2 regions of the Terrisporobacter glycolicus ATCC 14880 genome follow, and region 1 is predicted to be linked to the other one. Evidence: riboswitches for the same ligand, from Rfam matches in the RefSeq annotation. Region 1 holds a riboswitch; the other holds the start of a gene.
The links. Region 1 has a riboswitch for S-adenosylmethionine ahead of TEGL_RS05135 (ECF-type riboflavin transporter substrate-binding protein). Riboswitches for the same ligand answer to the same signal wherever they lie in the genome.

Region 2: linked by a shared signal. The riboswitch ahead of TEGL_RS03630 (Na+/H+ antiporter NhaC family protein) and the one ahead of TEGL_RS05135 (ECF-type riboflavin transporter substrate-binding protein) in region 1 are both predicted to bind S-adenosylmethionine.

What each region holds. Positions count from the first base shown of each region.
Region 1 covers NZ_CP117523.1:1,035,597-1,043,861, reverse strand. The annotation lists gene TEGL_RS05165 (EAL domain-containing protein) at 1-110, opposite strand, end outside; gene TEGL_RS05160 (PqqD family protein) at 370-630, opposite strand; gene TEGL_RS05155 (hypothetical protein) at 890-1,750, opposite strand; gene TEGL_RS05150 (S24/S26 family peptidase) at 1,767-2,246, opposite strand; gene TEGL_RS05145 (LCP family protein) at 2,488-3,504, shown strand; gene TEGL_RS05140 (DUF5050 domain-containing protein) at 3,566-4,660, opposite strand; SAM riboswitch class I at 4,823-4,922, shown strand; gene TEGL_RS05135 (ECF-type riboflavin transporter substrate-binding protein) at 5,024-5,572, shown strand; gene TEGL_RS05130 (ABC transporter ATP-binding protein) at 5,599-7,302, shown strand; gene TEGL_RS05125 (energy-coupling factor transporter transmembrane component T family protein) at 7,295-8,122, shown strand; gene TEGL_RS05120 (PTS sugar transporter subunit IIA) at 8,223-8,265, opposite strand, start outside.
Region 2 covers NZ_CP117523.1:700,276-708,540, forward strand. The annotation lists gene TEGL_RS03610 (CoA-disulfide reductase) at 1-2,226, shown strand, start outside; gene trxA (thioredoxin) at 2,351-2,659, shown strand; gene TEGL_RS03620 (C40 family peptidase) at 2,987-4,342, shown strand; gene TEGL_RS03625 (pyridoxamine 5'-phosphate oxidase family protein) at 4,526-5,446, shown strand; SAM riboswitch class I at 5,547-5,651, shown strand; gene TEGL_RS03630 (Na+/H+ antiporter NhaC family protein) at 5,754-7,073, shown strand; gene TEGL_RS03635 (undecaprenyl-diphosphate phosphatase) at 7,321-8,148, shown strand; gene TEGL_RS03640 (CD3072 family TudS-related putative desulfidase) at 8,250-8,265, shown strand, end outside.

The sequences.
Region 1 (8,265 bases):
ATTCTTGAGTCATTTACATGATTTAAATCGCTATATCTAATATAAAGGTAAATGCATAATATTATAAATATAATTCCTATGAGTATGATTGACTTATAAGATTTTTTCATCTGAAGGTTTTCCTCCTCCTTCCATAAATCTTTATTTACCTACACTTAAAGTATAGTATTTATCAATTGTATATCATAGCATTAATAATATTTTTTTATATGTTTATAATTTAAAATACAAAATTTTCTCATTTTTCTGTATTATAATATAACTTCACAAATATTCTATATAATTGGATTTTATTTTGAAATAAAAAAAGATAGAGTTATTACTCTATCTTTTTTGTTATATATGTTATTTATTAGATAACTAATTTATTTATATTATGTCTGCTGCTTCCAATTGCTTCAAAAAGTCCCCTAAATCCTTTTTTGCATCTGATTTTTTCACCATATATGTGTTAGTAATTAAGGAAAGTATCTCCTCTTCACTTTTGCAGTCTTCTAAATTTTTCCAAACCAAAGCTTCAACTTCATTTAAACTAATTAGTCCATTGTAACCTATTTGTGATGTATTTTTGGGCATAAGAATATATTCTCCAGCAATTTTACGCAGATTGAAATCTTTTTTAACTTCCATGATTCCTCCCCCTTGTTTTAAAATTTTCATCATTTTAGTATATGCTAATTTACTAAATAAATTTCAAGATGAAAAATAACCATCAATTAAATTTTACTTTAGTGTGCCTTTAATGTCAACAAGTGGAATCTTATTTTTCAATGTGTTACTTTATAAAATAAAGCATTACTTTTCAAATTATTTATTTATATTGGTTATTTTTATAACAAAATAAAGAAAGTAGTCGTATTTTACGACTACTTTTAATTAATTTATAATATTATTCTTTTACTGATTCAACTTTTAAAATTTCACATTTTTCATTAGAAAAATGTATAGTATTAGAACTTACACTTTTTCCACTTTCAACATTTTCAAATTTAACACGATAAGTAATTCCACCCAAATAGCATCCACCTGGAGAAATAGTTTTATAATATACATAAACTGTATTTAAGTTTTCACCACTTAAGTTTTCTACTGTAATTTTTTTATTTTCAGTAGTTATAGCTACTTGAGACTCCATAGTAGGTAAATCATTTATCATATTATTTTTCGAACTCATATATATATATTTATCATCTGGATTAAACTCTATCTTACCACTTGATTCCATTGCAAGTGTACACACTCCTGGTTTTAAGTTTGTAATTTTAAACTTTATAGCATTAGTTTTACCCATTATTTTCATATTAATTTCACCATAATCTATAACCTCTTTAGAGGTATTTTTTACTATTATGGCTAAAACATTTTCTTTATTAACATCACTACCATCTTCAACAAACTTTCCAGAATATTGTCCTATGCTTAAGATTTCCATATTTTTATTAGGAATAGAATATGGAAGATTAATTCCTGCCACAGTTATAGCTTCACTATTTTCTTGTTCTAAGTTATTATTTGTATTATTCTGGCTTGATAAGTCTTCACCAGGAGTATATCCTTCTATTTTATTGATATCAATTTTATCAGAATCAACTATTAACTTTTCTCCTTCAATAATTTGATCTGCTTTTTCTTCAGTTTTTACATTTGTTTTTTCAGCTGCCTTATCTTTCTCCACATAGTAACCTATGATGCCTAAACCTATTAGACATATTAAGATAGCAGATATTATAATCATTAATACCTTCTTCATTAAATATATCCTCTCCTTATTCGCCTTCTCTTTTAACAATTGTTTTCATAATAGCATTAATTTTAAAAATGTGGTTTCTAATTGGTCTAAAAAATTGCCATATTTTTATTATACTTTTATATTTCCAGTTGTCACAGGAAATCTCTATACCATTCCTTATAACTTTAGAGCAAACTCCTATAACTTGATTATTTTTTACAACTTCTACCCACTGTTGTGCATCTCCATTCATGACAAAAGTGTTATCATCTATTATTTTATATACCCTATGAAGTACAAATTGCCCAGTGTTCCTTTTTATAAATACAATTTCACCCTTTTTAATTTGTCTGTTTCTTGACGATGTTAATATTACACTGTCACGAAGGTGTTTTAATATGGGCATCATAGAATATCCAGTTACTCTTAGTTTACACTGTCCCCCATTTTTTATTATTTCTTCCATAATAGGTACTATTTCTTTGCCATCTTTGCAGCTATATACATAGTTATCCATTATATTCCCCTTGTTTATATATAATAATTTTATTGTATCTTATATTAGTAAGTTTTTCAAACAAAATAATTTAATTACTTCTTTATACCAAAGTACTTATCTTATCAAATAAATTAAATAGTTAGTATTTGTTGAATTAGTATATAAATATGTATAGTTTTTATGTTATAGCATGTAAATTTACAATATTTGTTATAATATAATTATGAATTTCAATTAAATCAAAAATGGAGGGGATTTTTTGACTCAAAAAAATAAAAAATTTAAATTTACAAAAATTGCTGTTATTTTATTAGTACTAATAATAGCTATTCCATTATTCACTTTTTATCATTTTTATAGTAAATTAAATACAACAAGCACTAAAGTTGAAGATGCTTACAAATCAAAATACGAAACTGTGGATGGTATAACTAACATATTATTATTAGGTACTGATGGTAGGGAGAAAGAACTTGCCTATCGTTCTGACTGTATGATGATTGCCACTATCGATTCTAACAACAAAAATATTAAACTAACATCTCTTGCTCGTGATACTTATGTTGATATTCCAGGTAAAGGTAAGGGAAAACTTAATGCTGCTTATTTTTGGGGTAAAGAAAAGTTGCTATTCCAAACAATAGAGGAAAATTTCCAAATAAAGTTAGACAAATTTATTCAAGTTGATTTTGATAATTTAATGAATATTATATTTTCAATAGGTGGAGTAGAAGTAGATATTAAAGAATATGAAATTAAATCTATAAATGAAATGATACCAGGTTCTTACAAACAATGTACTTATTCTGGTAAGGGCAATATGGAACTTCTAACTCATTCAGGTAAACAAAGAATTAATGGCTATCAAGCTATTGCTTATACGAGAATAAGAAAAGTAGATAGTGCCATAAATAGAGATGAGAGACAAAGAGAAGTTATGCTATCTGTTATAAATACTATGAAGCAAGAAGATTTTTCTAAATATCCTAGTTTATTAAATACACTACTTCCATATGTATCTACAAATCTTACACCAAAGGATTTAATAAATATAGCATTTACTGCATACAACTTCAAGCCTTTAACTATAAAACAAGGGCAGTTCCCAATAATAGATGACGTTCATATTAAAGGTGGTACATACAAAAAAGCTGGTTGGGTTTGGTTATACGATTTAAACTCAAGAAAAGTTCTACAAGACTTTATAAATAACGATGTTGATATGGATAAGAACGAATATTTAAAAGATAATAGTAATATACAACTTAATTATTAATTTAAAACAAAAGACTGTAGTATAAATTTAATTTCTTATACTACAGTCTTTCTTATAGTTTCTACATTTTAGTTATAGAACCACCCGATAAGGTTGTTCTATATATATTGTCGCTAAGTATATCATCAAATTCATCATATTGATCAAATACTATTTTTCCAAAATAAATTCTGCTCTTTGCAATATTTATACCATAATGCCATTGATGCTTACTTGTTTTTTTTATAGTTTTTCTGTTACTTCCATCTAAATTCATTGAACATACATTGCCACTTGAATTAATATAATAAATTTTATTATTGTACAAGTTTATGCTTGAAGTGAAATTTTTCGATAAACATTTGTTATTTTTTCCAGTAGATGATATCTTATATACTTCACAAGTATCGTCATTTTCATTGTAAGAATCCTTATCATTATAAACTGTATAATAAATGTTTCCTTTATAGTAAACCATATCTTCTATAGAAGATTCTTCTTTTTTGCCAGATTTATATTTATAAACAGTAGTTCTTTTTTTAGTTTTTGTGTTTATTTTGTATATTATAGAATTATCATATCCATTTGCTACTATATAGATATAGTCGCCAGATAAGGATATATTATCTATCACTCTTGATGATGTAGTATATAATGTTGAAACAGTCTTTTTAGCTGATAAGCTGTAACAACGCAAAGACATTGCTTCATCATAATTACTATTTACGCTTTCTTTTATATAGTATAAATAATTATCTTTTACTATAATTGGATTGTATCCATAATTGCTTATTAATCTAGTTTTCTCAGTCCCATCAGTTTTAACTCTATAAATACCATACCTATTACCAGAGTCGTATATTCCCACATAATACATGTACTTGCCAACTACATTTATGTATGGTTCTTCTGATGCATTATTTACTATTTGTTTTTTTGCACTTCCATTTTTATAAGTTCTGTAAATATAGTAATAATTTGCCTCTTTAGTTTCTTTATATATCTTGCTACTTCTTATATAAGAGTAGTTTCCATTTGCAGCTGCATACCCTCCATTACTAATATTTGAATTACTGTTCCCATATACTGAAGCCCCATCAACACTTTTTGTAAACCCGCAAGTAATTATCACTCCTACTATTAATATAATAGATAAAAATTTCTTTAATTTACTCATAAATTCCCCCCACTTTTACTTTAATTAATATTAATATACTTTAAAATATGATTTTCCTCCATAAGTCCTTTATAAATGTAATTATTTTGTAAATTATTTAAACTTGACAAATTTCGACTTATTTTGTAGAATATTTTGTGGAACTCACATAAAATTAAATATTACTTATCAAGAGAGGTGGAGGGACTGGCCCTGTGAAACCCAGCAACCGGTCTAAAGACAAAGGTGCTAATTCCTACAGAAGAATTCTGGAAGATAAGATTACGCATATAATCTCTTTCTTATCAGAAAGAGATTTTTTTTATATAAAAGTTCATTAATAAATTTTAAATATAAAGAAACGAATGGAGAAAAAGGAGTAATATGATCAAAATAGATACAAAAACAATAGTAACAATCGGTGTTGCTTCTGCTCTTTATGGAGCCTTAGGGTTTGTTGGAATACCCATAGGACCTAACACTCAATTAAAACCTGCCATAGCTTTGCTTGCTATATTCTCTGCTCTATTTGGTCCATTTGTTGGATTTTCAATGGGGTTTTTAGGACATATGTTAACTGATATGATTGCCGGTTGGGGAATCTGGTGGGGCTGGGTTGCAAGCTCTGGTATTATGGGTCTTTTTATGGGACTAGTTTTCAAATGCAAGAAATTTAGTATAAAAGATGGATTATGTAATAAGTTCCATGTTTCATATCTTGTGATTACAGGTGTGATTGGTATTATCTTAGCATTTGTATTTGCTGCAGGTTTTGACGTGCTTGTTATGGGTGAACCTTTAGATAAAATGAAAATTCAGGCAGCTCTTGCCATATTTACAAACGCAATAGTATTTTTAGGTGTTGGTGTTCCAACTATACTAGGTTTTGTTAGAGCAAATAAAAAAAATAGTGGGTTAAAGATTGAGGACTAAGCAAAATAAAAAATAAGGAGAATATAATGATAAGTTTTAAAAACTTTAGTTTTAAATATAATAATGTAGTTGATAAAACTTTAAAGGATATAAATATTACTATAAATAAGGGTGAAAAAGTCTTAATAGTAGGGCCAAGTGGTTCTGGAAAATCCACTCTTTCTCATTGTTTAAATGGACTTATTCCTTTTTCATACAATGGTGAAATGGAAGGTTCAATTATAGTAGACAATATTAAACCTTACGAAGAAAGTTTATCAGATATAAGTAAAAAAATTGGTACAATCATGCAAGACCAAGACTCTCAGTTTGTAGGTCTTTGTGTTGGTGAAGATGTGGCATTTAGTTTTGAAAATGATGCTATTCCTCTTAACGAAATGAAAGTTAAAGTTATTAATGCACTGGAATTAGTAAATATGGTTGATTTTATTAATCACAGTCCTTATGAATTATCTGGTGGTCAAAAGCAAAGAGTTTCTCTTGCTGGAGTTCTTGGAAGTAATGCTGATGTCTTACTTTTTGATGAGCCTTTGGCAAATCTAGATCCTGCCTCTGGAAAAGAAATTATGCAATTAATAAATGATATTCATAAAAAAACAAATAAAACTATTATAATAGTTGAGCATAGAATAGAAGATGTTCTAGAACAACCCTTTGATAAAGTTATTATTATAGACAAAGGTGAAGTTAAAGCTATTGGTACACCTGATGAAATTTTAAAATCAGATTTATTAGAAAAAAGTGGACTTAGAGAACCTCTTTACGTATCAGCTATGAAATATGCAAATTGTAATTTGGAAAATATAAATAATTTAAGGGAATTTAATAACTTGGATGAAGAATCTAAGGAAAATATAAAAAATTGGTTAGAGAATAATTCTAAAAATGCTTCTATAAAGGACAATAATAATGAAGAGAAAATCCTTGAGATAAATAATTTAACTTTTTCTCATAACAAAAATAAAAATACTTTAGAAAATATTTCTTTTTATGTTAATAAAGGCGAGATCTTAGCTGTTGTTGGAAATAATGGTGCAGGAAAATCAACTTTATGTAGACTTATAACAGGCATTTTAAAATACAAAGAAGGCAGTATATGTTTAAATAATGAATGTATAGACTCTTGGAGCATAAAGAAAAGAGGCTCTTCTATAGGATATGTAATGCAAAATCCAAATCAAATGATATCTCAACATATGATAAAAGATGAAATTGGTCTAGGATTAAAATGCAGAGGATATTCTAAGGAAGAAATTGATACAAAAGTTAAAGAAGTGTTAAAAATATGCGGTTTATATCCATATAGGAATTGGCCTGTTGGAGCCCTTAGCTATGGGCAAAAGAAAAGAGTAACTATAGCTTCCATATTGGCAATAAATCCAGATGTTATAATTCTTGACGAACCAACTGCTGGACAAGACTACAAACACTACACAGAATTTATGGAATTTGTAAAATGTTTGGCAAGCAAGGGAATTTCCATAATTCTTATAACTCACGATATGCAGTTAACTCTGGAATATTGTGACAGAGCTGTAGTACTTTCTAATGGTAAAAAAATAGCAGATAATAAACCATCATACATTTTAACTGATAAAAATATTATAAAACAAGCAAACTTAAAAGAAACGTCATTATCAACTTTAGCAAAAGCAGTTAGCATAAAAAATACAAATGATTTTGTACAATTCTTTATAGATTACGAAAGACAGGTGAAATACAATGAGTAGAGCCCAAACTCTTTATATTGAGGGTGACTCTATTTTTCATAGATTAAGTGGTGTAAGCAAAATACTATTATTTCTTACATGGACAATTATAACAGTAATGTTTCTTGATATAAGAGTGTTTATAGCTATGGCATTAATCAGTGCTGTAATGCTTTATTTTTCAAAAATACCATCAAAAACATTAAAACCACTACTATGGATGATGGTTATTTTCAATATAATAAATGTTATTTTTATACTACTAATCACCCCACAATACGGAAGTGAATTAGTAGGTACAAATACACAATTAATCAACATAGGATATTCATATATAAACAAAGAAACTCTATTCTATGTTTTAACTATATCATTAAAATATGCAGTATTAATGCCTATAACTGCCATATTTATATTCACAACACATCCAAGTGAATTTGCCAGTAGTTTAAACAAAATAGGTATTCCTTATAAGATAGCTTATGCTGTAAACATTGCATTTAGATATATCCCAGATGTTCAACGTGAATACAGGGATATTTTAGACGCTCAGCAAGCAAGAGGGCTAGCTTTCCATAAAAATGAAGGTAGTATAAGTGAGATTTTGAAAAACTATACTACAATATTTGTTCCTCTAGTTTCTTCTTCTATTAAAAGAATCGAAACCATTTCAAATGCTATGGAGCTAAGATCTTTCGGTAAGAAAAAGAAAAGAACATGGTATAGCTATAAAAAATTAAAAGGTATGGACTTTACTTTTATAATAATTTGTATAATAATTCTTGCTTCAGCAGTTTATTTAAAAAACAATATAGTAACAGGATTTTATTATCCTTTATAGAAAATAAACCACTAGATTGTAAAACATGACCTAGTGGTTTATTTTTTTAATTTTTATAATAATCCAAAAATTCATTTCACAAAAGTTTCATTATATATTTTTAAGAAAATATTTCAACTATCTCATCATAATTTTGAGATTTT
Region 2 (8,265 bases), 340 kb from region 1:
ATAGATAAGGAAAATAAAATAGTAACAGTTAAAAATCACACAACTAATGAAACTTATGAAGAAAATTATGATGACTTAGTTTTATCGCCTGGAGCTAGTCCTATTAAACCGCCAATTTCAGGTATCAATGATTGTGATAATTTATTTACTTTGAGAAATATACCAGATACAGATAAAATCAAGAATTTTATAAATGAGAATAAACCAAAGCATGTCACTGTAGTTGGTGGAGGGTTTATTGGTCTTGAAATGCTAGAAAACTTGTATGACTTGGGATTAAAGATGACATTAGTAGAAGCTAGTGAACAAGTTATGGCACCATTAGATATAGAAATGGCAAGTATAATTCATGAACATCTTGTAGATAAAGGTATACAAGTTATTTTAAAAGATGGTGTAAATTCTTTTGAGAATTATGGTAAAAAGATAGTATTATCAAGTGGAAAAGAAATAAATACGGATATGATAATTTTATCTATAGGTGTAAAACCAGAAACAAATATTGCAAAAGAATGTGACCTTAAAGTAAATCAACGTGGAGCCATAGTAGTTGATAAGAATATGAAAACTTCATATGATAATATTTACGCATTAGGTGATGCAGTGGAGATTATGGATTTCGTAAATAAAAAACCTACAATGATTCCTCTTGCATGGCCAGCAAATAGACAAGGTAGAATAGTTGCAGATAATATTTGTGGTAAAAAATCAGAGTACAAAGGTAGTCTTGGTTCATCTGTAGCAAAAGTTTTTGATTATACTGTGGCTACAACGGGAAATAATGAAAAAACTTTGAAAAAATTAGGAATTGATTATGAAGTAATTCATATTCATCCATCATCAAGTGCATCATATTACCCTGGTTCTTTTCCGATTTGTTATAAAATGATATTTGATCCTAAGGATGGAAAAATATTTGGAGCACAAGGTGTGGGAATAAATGGAGTAGAAAAAAGAATTGATATAATAGCTACTGCAATAAAAGGTAATCTTAATATATATGATTTGCAAGATGTGGAAGTGTGTTATGCTCCACCATACAATTCAGCAAAAGATCCTGTAAATATGCTGGGATATTATGCTGAAAATATAATTGAAAATAATGTAAATGTTATTCAATGGTATGAAGTTGATAAATTAGACAATAATAATTCTATAATTTTAGATATAAGAGAAGAATTTGAATTAGCTACAGGGGTAATAGAAAATTCTATTAATATACCTTTAACAGTTTTAAGACATAGATTAAATGAAATACCTAAGAATAAAATTATTTATGTCACATGCCAAGTAGGACTTAGAGGATATATTGCTTGTAGAATATTATCTCAAAATGGTTTTGATTGTGTAAATATTGATGGTGGAATAAAAACTTATTTAGCTGTTAAAAAAGCAGAAAAAGCTTTAAATAATCAAAATATCAGTGAAAATAATGGGGGAAAAGAAATGAATAAAAATGATTTTAATAAGGAAAATGTGGATGCCCATGTTACTTTAGATGCTTGTGGACTTCAATGCCCTGGTCCAATAAGAAGAGTATTTGAAGAAATTAATAAAATGGAAAAAAATCAAATACTAGAAGTTAAGGCCAGTGATCCTGGTTTTACAAAAGACATTGATTCGTGGTGTGATAAAACAGGGAATACTTTATTAAAATCTGAATTTGACAAAAATAAAAAGGCTTTTGTAGCTTATATACAAAAAGGAAGTAAGGATGTAAAAGTAAATCATTCTTGCTCTTTAAGTAACAATGAAAAAGATGGAGCTACAATGGTGGTATTTAGTGGTGACTTAGATAAAGCAATTGCATCATTTATAATAGCAACAGGAGCGGCATCTATGGGAAAACCGGTAACGATGTTCTTTACGTTCTGGGGACTTAATATCTTAAAAAGCAAAGACAAGCCCTCTGTTTCAAAAGATACTGTGGAGAAAATGTTTGATATTATGTTGCCATCAAACACAGATAAATTACCTTTATCACAAATGAATATGGGTGGTATGGGGCCTAAAATGATAAAACAAATTATGAAAAAGCATAATGTGGATGATATTGACACATTAATAAAAAATGCAATGGATATGGGGGTAAAAGTTGTGGCTTGCTCCATGAGTATGGAACTTATGGGCATAAAAGCAGAAGAGTTTATTGATGGTGTAGAAATAGGAGGAGTAGCATCTTATTTAGGAGCAACAGAAGAATCAAACCTAAATTTATTTATATAATATAAAAAATGTGTATTTATGTAAAAAATGGGTATATATATTAATAATAATATGGATATAAATTTGTTATTGTAATAAAATATAAATGACAAATAAAATATAGAAAAATATGGAGGATATTTTAATGGCACAAATACTTAATAACGATAATTTTAATACATCAATAGAGAATGGAGTATGCGTAGTAGACTTTTTTGCAACTTGGTGTGGACCTTGCAAAATGTTAGCTCCTGTATTTGAAGAATTAAGTGGAGAAATGGATACAGCTAATTTCTTTAAAGTTGATGTGGATCAAGCACTAGATGTTGCAAGAAGATATGCGATAACAACTGTTCCAACAATGATAATATTCAAAGATGGAGAAGCAGTAGATAAAATGGTAGGCTTCCTTCCAAAAGAACATATAAAAGCTAAAATAGAAGCTCAATTATAAAAACAAGTAAATTTATTATAAATAAAATGGTGATATCTGTTAAGAGTCACCATTTATTTTTTGAAAATAAATGTAAAAAAATAATATAAAAATCATTGATTTCTATAAAACATATTTATTAAAATTAAATTAGGAAAAAATTACAATTTTGAAAGGAAAAAGTTACGAAAAAGTTACAAAAATGTATTTTTTTTACTGTCGAAATATAGACAAACTAATTTAAAAATGTAATAATAGTATTAATACCAAGTAAATATGTTTCAGATATGTTACATATTGGAAGGGGGATAGAAATTACAATTTATAAAATTGTAAAATCGATTAAATATGAGTATAAATAAAAAATATGTAATGGCAGGTATGCTAGCTACAGCGTTAGTAGCACCAATGACCGATGTGACGAACTCTCATGCAGATGATACAAGAACAATAACAGGAAGAGTAAACTTTAGAACTGGACCAAGCAAGTCATATGATTCTATGGGTAAAATAGAAAAAGGAAAAACAGTTACTTACTTAGGTTCAAATGGCAGTTGGAGAAAAATAAAATATAACTCAAAAACAGGTTATGTTCACAAGGATTATATATCAGATGGAACATCAACTTCAACGAGTGAGAAATATGTTAATACTTCAGCTGGATTAAATGTAAGAAAAGGTCCATCAACTAGCTATGCTAAGATAGCAACATTAACTAATGGAACTAAAGTTAAAGTAATAACTACAAGTGGTGATTGGTCAAAAATTTCTAGTGGAAGTATAACAGGATATGTTTCAAATCAATATTTAAGCAGTAAAGCACCAAGTTCAGGCAATACTTCAGATAATGATAGTAATGAAACATCAATTACAAAATATGTGGATGCAAGTGTTGGACTAAATGTAAGAAAAGGGGCAGGAACAAACTACTCAGTAATAACTACATTAAGTCATGGAACAAAAGTAACTGTAAAATCAACTAGCAATGGATGGTCAAAAATAACTAGTGGAAGTGTAACAGGATATGTTTCTAGTTCATATTTAAGTAGTAGTAAGCCAAGTACTGGCAATAATTCAAATAGTGAAACATCAACTACTAAATACGTAGACTCAAAAGCTGGATTAAATGTAAGAAAAGGAGCTGGAACAAGCTACTCAGTAATAACTACATTAAGTCATGGAACAAAAGTAACTGTAAAATCAACTAGTAATGGATGGTCAAAAATAACTAGTGGAAGTGTAACAGGATATGTTTCGAGTACATATTTAACTAGTAAAAAACCATCTTCTGGAAGTTCTTCAGATTCTAATACTTCAACTAGTACTTCAGCAAGTAAGGTAATTTCTTATGCAAAAAAATTATTAGGAAAGCCTTATGTATGGGGTGCTCAAGGACCTAGTGGATTTGACTGTTCAGGGTTTACATACTATGTATTTAAAAATGCTGCTGGAATAACATTACCAAGAACATCATCTTTACAAAGTAACTATGGAACTTATGTAAGTAGAAGTAATTTAAAACCTGGAGACTTAGTATTCTTTGACACTGTTGGATCAAATAATGGTGGAGTTACTCACTGTGGTATTTATATAGGAAATGGACAATTAATCCATGCTGCATCTGGGCAAGGAAAAGTTGTTATAAACGATATGAATAGTTCGTACTATGTAAATACTTATGTAAATGCAAGAAGAGTTTTATAATCATCGAAAAGAAAAAGTACATATTGGAATTATTAAGTAAATCTTAATAATTCCTTTTTTTATTATTGAAAAAAATATAAAGATAATAAAAACATAAGATGTTTACACATTTAATAGACGTGAGTTATGAAAAGTGTAACAATAGTAAGAAAGGTATATATGATAATAATTCCTAAAAAATAAATGTCAAATAATAAGATTTATTATGAAGAGGTGGATAAAATGAATATTACTCTTATTTTATATGAAAGTAAGTATGAAACATGTAAGGTTATCTCAAACACCGTATGTCCAATATTAGGCCCAGCAAAATCTTTTGACATTAATGATTCACCGCATGATATTAAACATTATTCTAATATTGTTTTAGTGTTTTCTTTGTATGGACAAAATAACTGTGAAAAAATTTTGAAATATATAGAGGAAAATAAAATAGACTTAAATAATAAAAGAGTGGCCTTAGTATGTATAGGATTAAATAAACAAGAGGCATTAAATAAGATTGAACAATTAAAAAAAGTTGTCAATAATGAAAATATTTTTTGTGAGTATATAAAGGGTGAAATGTTTATAAATAAGTTTACTACTGAGGATAACAAAGTATTAGAATTAGGTAAAAACTTGAGAGAATATTTTAATACACCTAAGTTTATACCTCCAGTTAATATAACTAAAAAAGAAATTGAAACCTTTCTTAAAAATAAAAATACATGTACACTTGCTACTGGATATGGAGACTTTGTAAGGGCAACACCTTTAGAATATGAGTATTACGATGGAAACATTTATATAACTAGTGAAGGTGGTCTAAAGTTTATAGGGCTTTCAAAAAACAATCAAATATCTCTTTGTGTATATGAAGATTATAAAAGTATGAATAATTTATGTGGTTTGCAAATAAGTGGAGAAGCAGAAATTATAAAACCTTGGTGTGAAGAATATATAGACTTACTTATTAGAAAAAATATTAAGGTAGAAAATATATCAAAATTACCTTTTGATATGAATGTAATAAAAATTGTACCAAGTAAGTACGAATTTTTATATTCTAAATTTAAAAATTTGGGATTTGACACAAAACAAATCTATATACCTGAAAAATAGTCTGTACTTTATATGTTATATTAGAATTTTTTAATAATAAAAAGTTGACAGTAAATAAAAAATATTCTAATATATTAATTAATAAAAATAAATATTTACTTACTTATCAAGAGTGGTGGAGGGACAGGCCCTATGATACCCGGCAACCGATATATATTTATATAAAAAGGTGCTAAATCCTGCAGCGAAGGCTGAAAGATGAGGAATAACATAGTTTATAAAAGCTTGAGATTATTCTCAAGCTTTTTTTATTCTTGAAAGTAAAATTTCAACTGATAGTAAGTATTATAAGGAAGGGAGAATAATTATGAGCAAGGAAAGACAAAAAGGTAGTGCATTGGCATTGTTGCCATTAGTAATATTTTTAGTTTTATTTATTGGAAGTGGAGTTATAAGTGGAGATTTTTATAAAATGCCTACTTTAGTAGCTTTTATAATTTCAACAGCAGTAGCATTTCTATTTAATAGAAAAGCTGATTTTAATAAGAAGATGGAAGTATTTTGTAAAGGTGGAGGAAATAAAGATATTATTTTAATGCTTATAATATTCTTATTTGCTGGAGCTTTCAGTGGTGTATCAAAAGCCATGGGTGGAGCTGATTCTGTAGTAAATTTAGGTTTATCAATAGTACCAGCTAACTTATTAGTTACAGGATTATTTGTTATAGGGTGTTTTATATCTATATCAATGGGAACATCTGTAGGAACTATAGCAGCAATAGGTCCAATAGGTGTAGCAGTCGCTTCAAAAACGGGTATACCAGTAGCTCTAGTTTTAGGTGCAGTAGTAGGTGGAGCAATGTTTGGTGATAACCTATCAATGATATCTGATACAACAATTGCTGCTACAAGAACCCAAGGTTGTGAAATGAGAGATAAGTTTAAAGTAAATTTTTTAATAGTACTGCCAGCGGCTATAATTACTATAATATTATTAACAGTAATGAGCAGAGGATATGTAAGCGTATCAAATGAAACATATAACTATGAGTTAGTAAAAGTTTTACCATATTTGTTTGTACTTATTGGTGCAGTTCTTGGAGCAAATGTATTTTTACTTCTTGGTGGGGGAGTAATATTTGCAGGAACAATAGGAATAATAACAGGATCTTTAGATTTATTTGGGGTAATAACAGCTGTATCGGAAGGAATGACAGGAATGTTCGAACTTTGTATGATATCTGTTGTAGTTGGCGGAATGGTTGAGCTTATAAAGTTTAATGGAGGAATAGATTCTGTACTTGATTTTATACAAAGTAAAATAAAAAATAAAAAAGGTGCTGAATTTGGAATAGCAGCATTAGTCAGTATTGTAGATTTATGTACTGCAAACAATACTATAGCCATAGTAATGGCTGGACCAATAGCTAAAAATATAGCGGATGAATATGAAATAGATTCAAAAAAATCAGCTAGTATATTGGATATATTTTCATCAGTATGGCAAGGAATAATTCCTTATGGAGCGCAACTATTAACTGCGGCAGGTTTGGCTGGAATATCACCATTTGCGATAATTGGGTACTTACACTATCCAATATTAATGTTTCTGTGTGGTATAGTTGCTATAGGTTTAGGTCTTCCAAAAGATAAAAGTAATAAAGGAAAATCAGAAAAAATAGCATAGCTAACTATTTAATATAAAAAGTTATCTAAAATATCTTAGATAACTTTTTTTATAATGAGGATAGTTGTGATGGGATAAATAGGAAAATTAAATTTTTATTTTTTGAAAAATTTGTAATTTTATTACAAAATAGTAAGTATAAAATTATGAGGCTAAGTCATACTTTATATGGTATACTAGAAAAAGACCTAAATATTAATTAGGATTTTTTTTATTCAAATAAAGAAAATATAAATGAGGTGAAAACATGGAATGGATAGAAATATTTAAAGCCATCATATTGGGTATTATTGAAGGAATTACAGAGTGGCTTCCAGTAAGTAGTACAGGTCATATGATATTAGTTGATGAATTTCTACAATTAGGTATGTCGCCAGCTTTCAAAGAAATGTTCTTTGTAGTTATACAGCTAGGTGCCATAATGGCTGTTGTAATTTTATATTGGAAAAAGATTTTTCCTTTTAAATTTGATAGAAAACCATTTGTACAAAAAGACATAATTATTATGTGGATTAAAATAGTAATTGCTTGTATTCCTGCAGCAGTAATTGGATTATTATGGGATGACCAAATAAATGCACTATTTTATAATTTCCAAACAGTAGCTACTATGCTTATTATATTTGGTATTTTATTTATAGTAGTTGAAAATCAGAATAAGGATGTAAGACCTAAAGTTACAAATATGAATCAACTTACATATAAAATGGCTATAATCATAGGATTATTCCAATTAATAGCTGCAGTTTTCCCAGGAACATCTCGTTCAGGGGCAACAATAGTTGGAGCATTATTAATAGGTGTATCAAGGGAAATAGCAGCAGAATTTACATTCTTCTTAGCCATACCAGTAATGTTTGGGGCAAGTTTACTTAAACTAGTTAAATTTGGATTTGCATTTACAAGTTTTGAATTAATAGTATTAGGTGTAGGTACTGTAGTATCATTTGTAGTATCTGTATGGGCAATCAAATTCCTTATGGGATATATTAAAAAACATGACTTTAAAATATTTGGATGGTATAGAATAATACTTGGTATTATTTTATTAGCATATTTTTTCTTTATGATGTAAAATAATTTAGAGTTTTAGATAAAGCTATGGTGAAAATAAATTGCCATGGCTTTTTTATATATAATAAAAATAATAATTTATAGATAAAATAAGGAGGAATTATGAAAAGAATTTTAG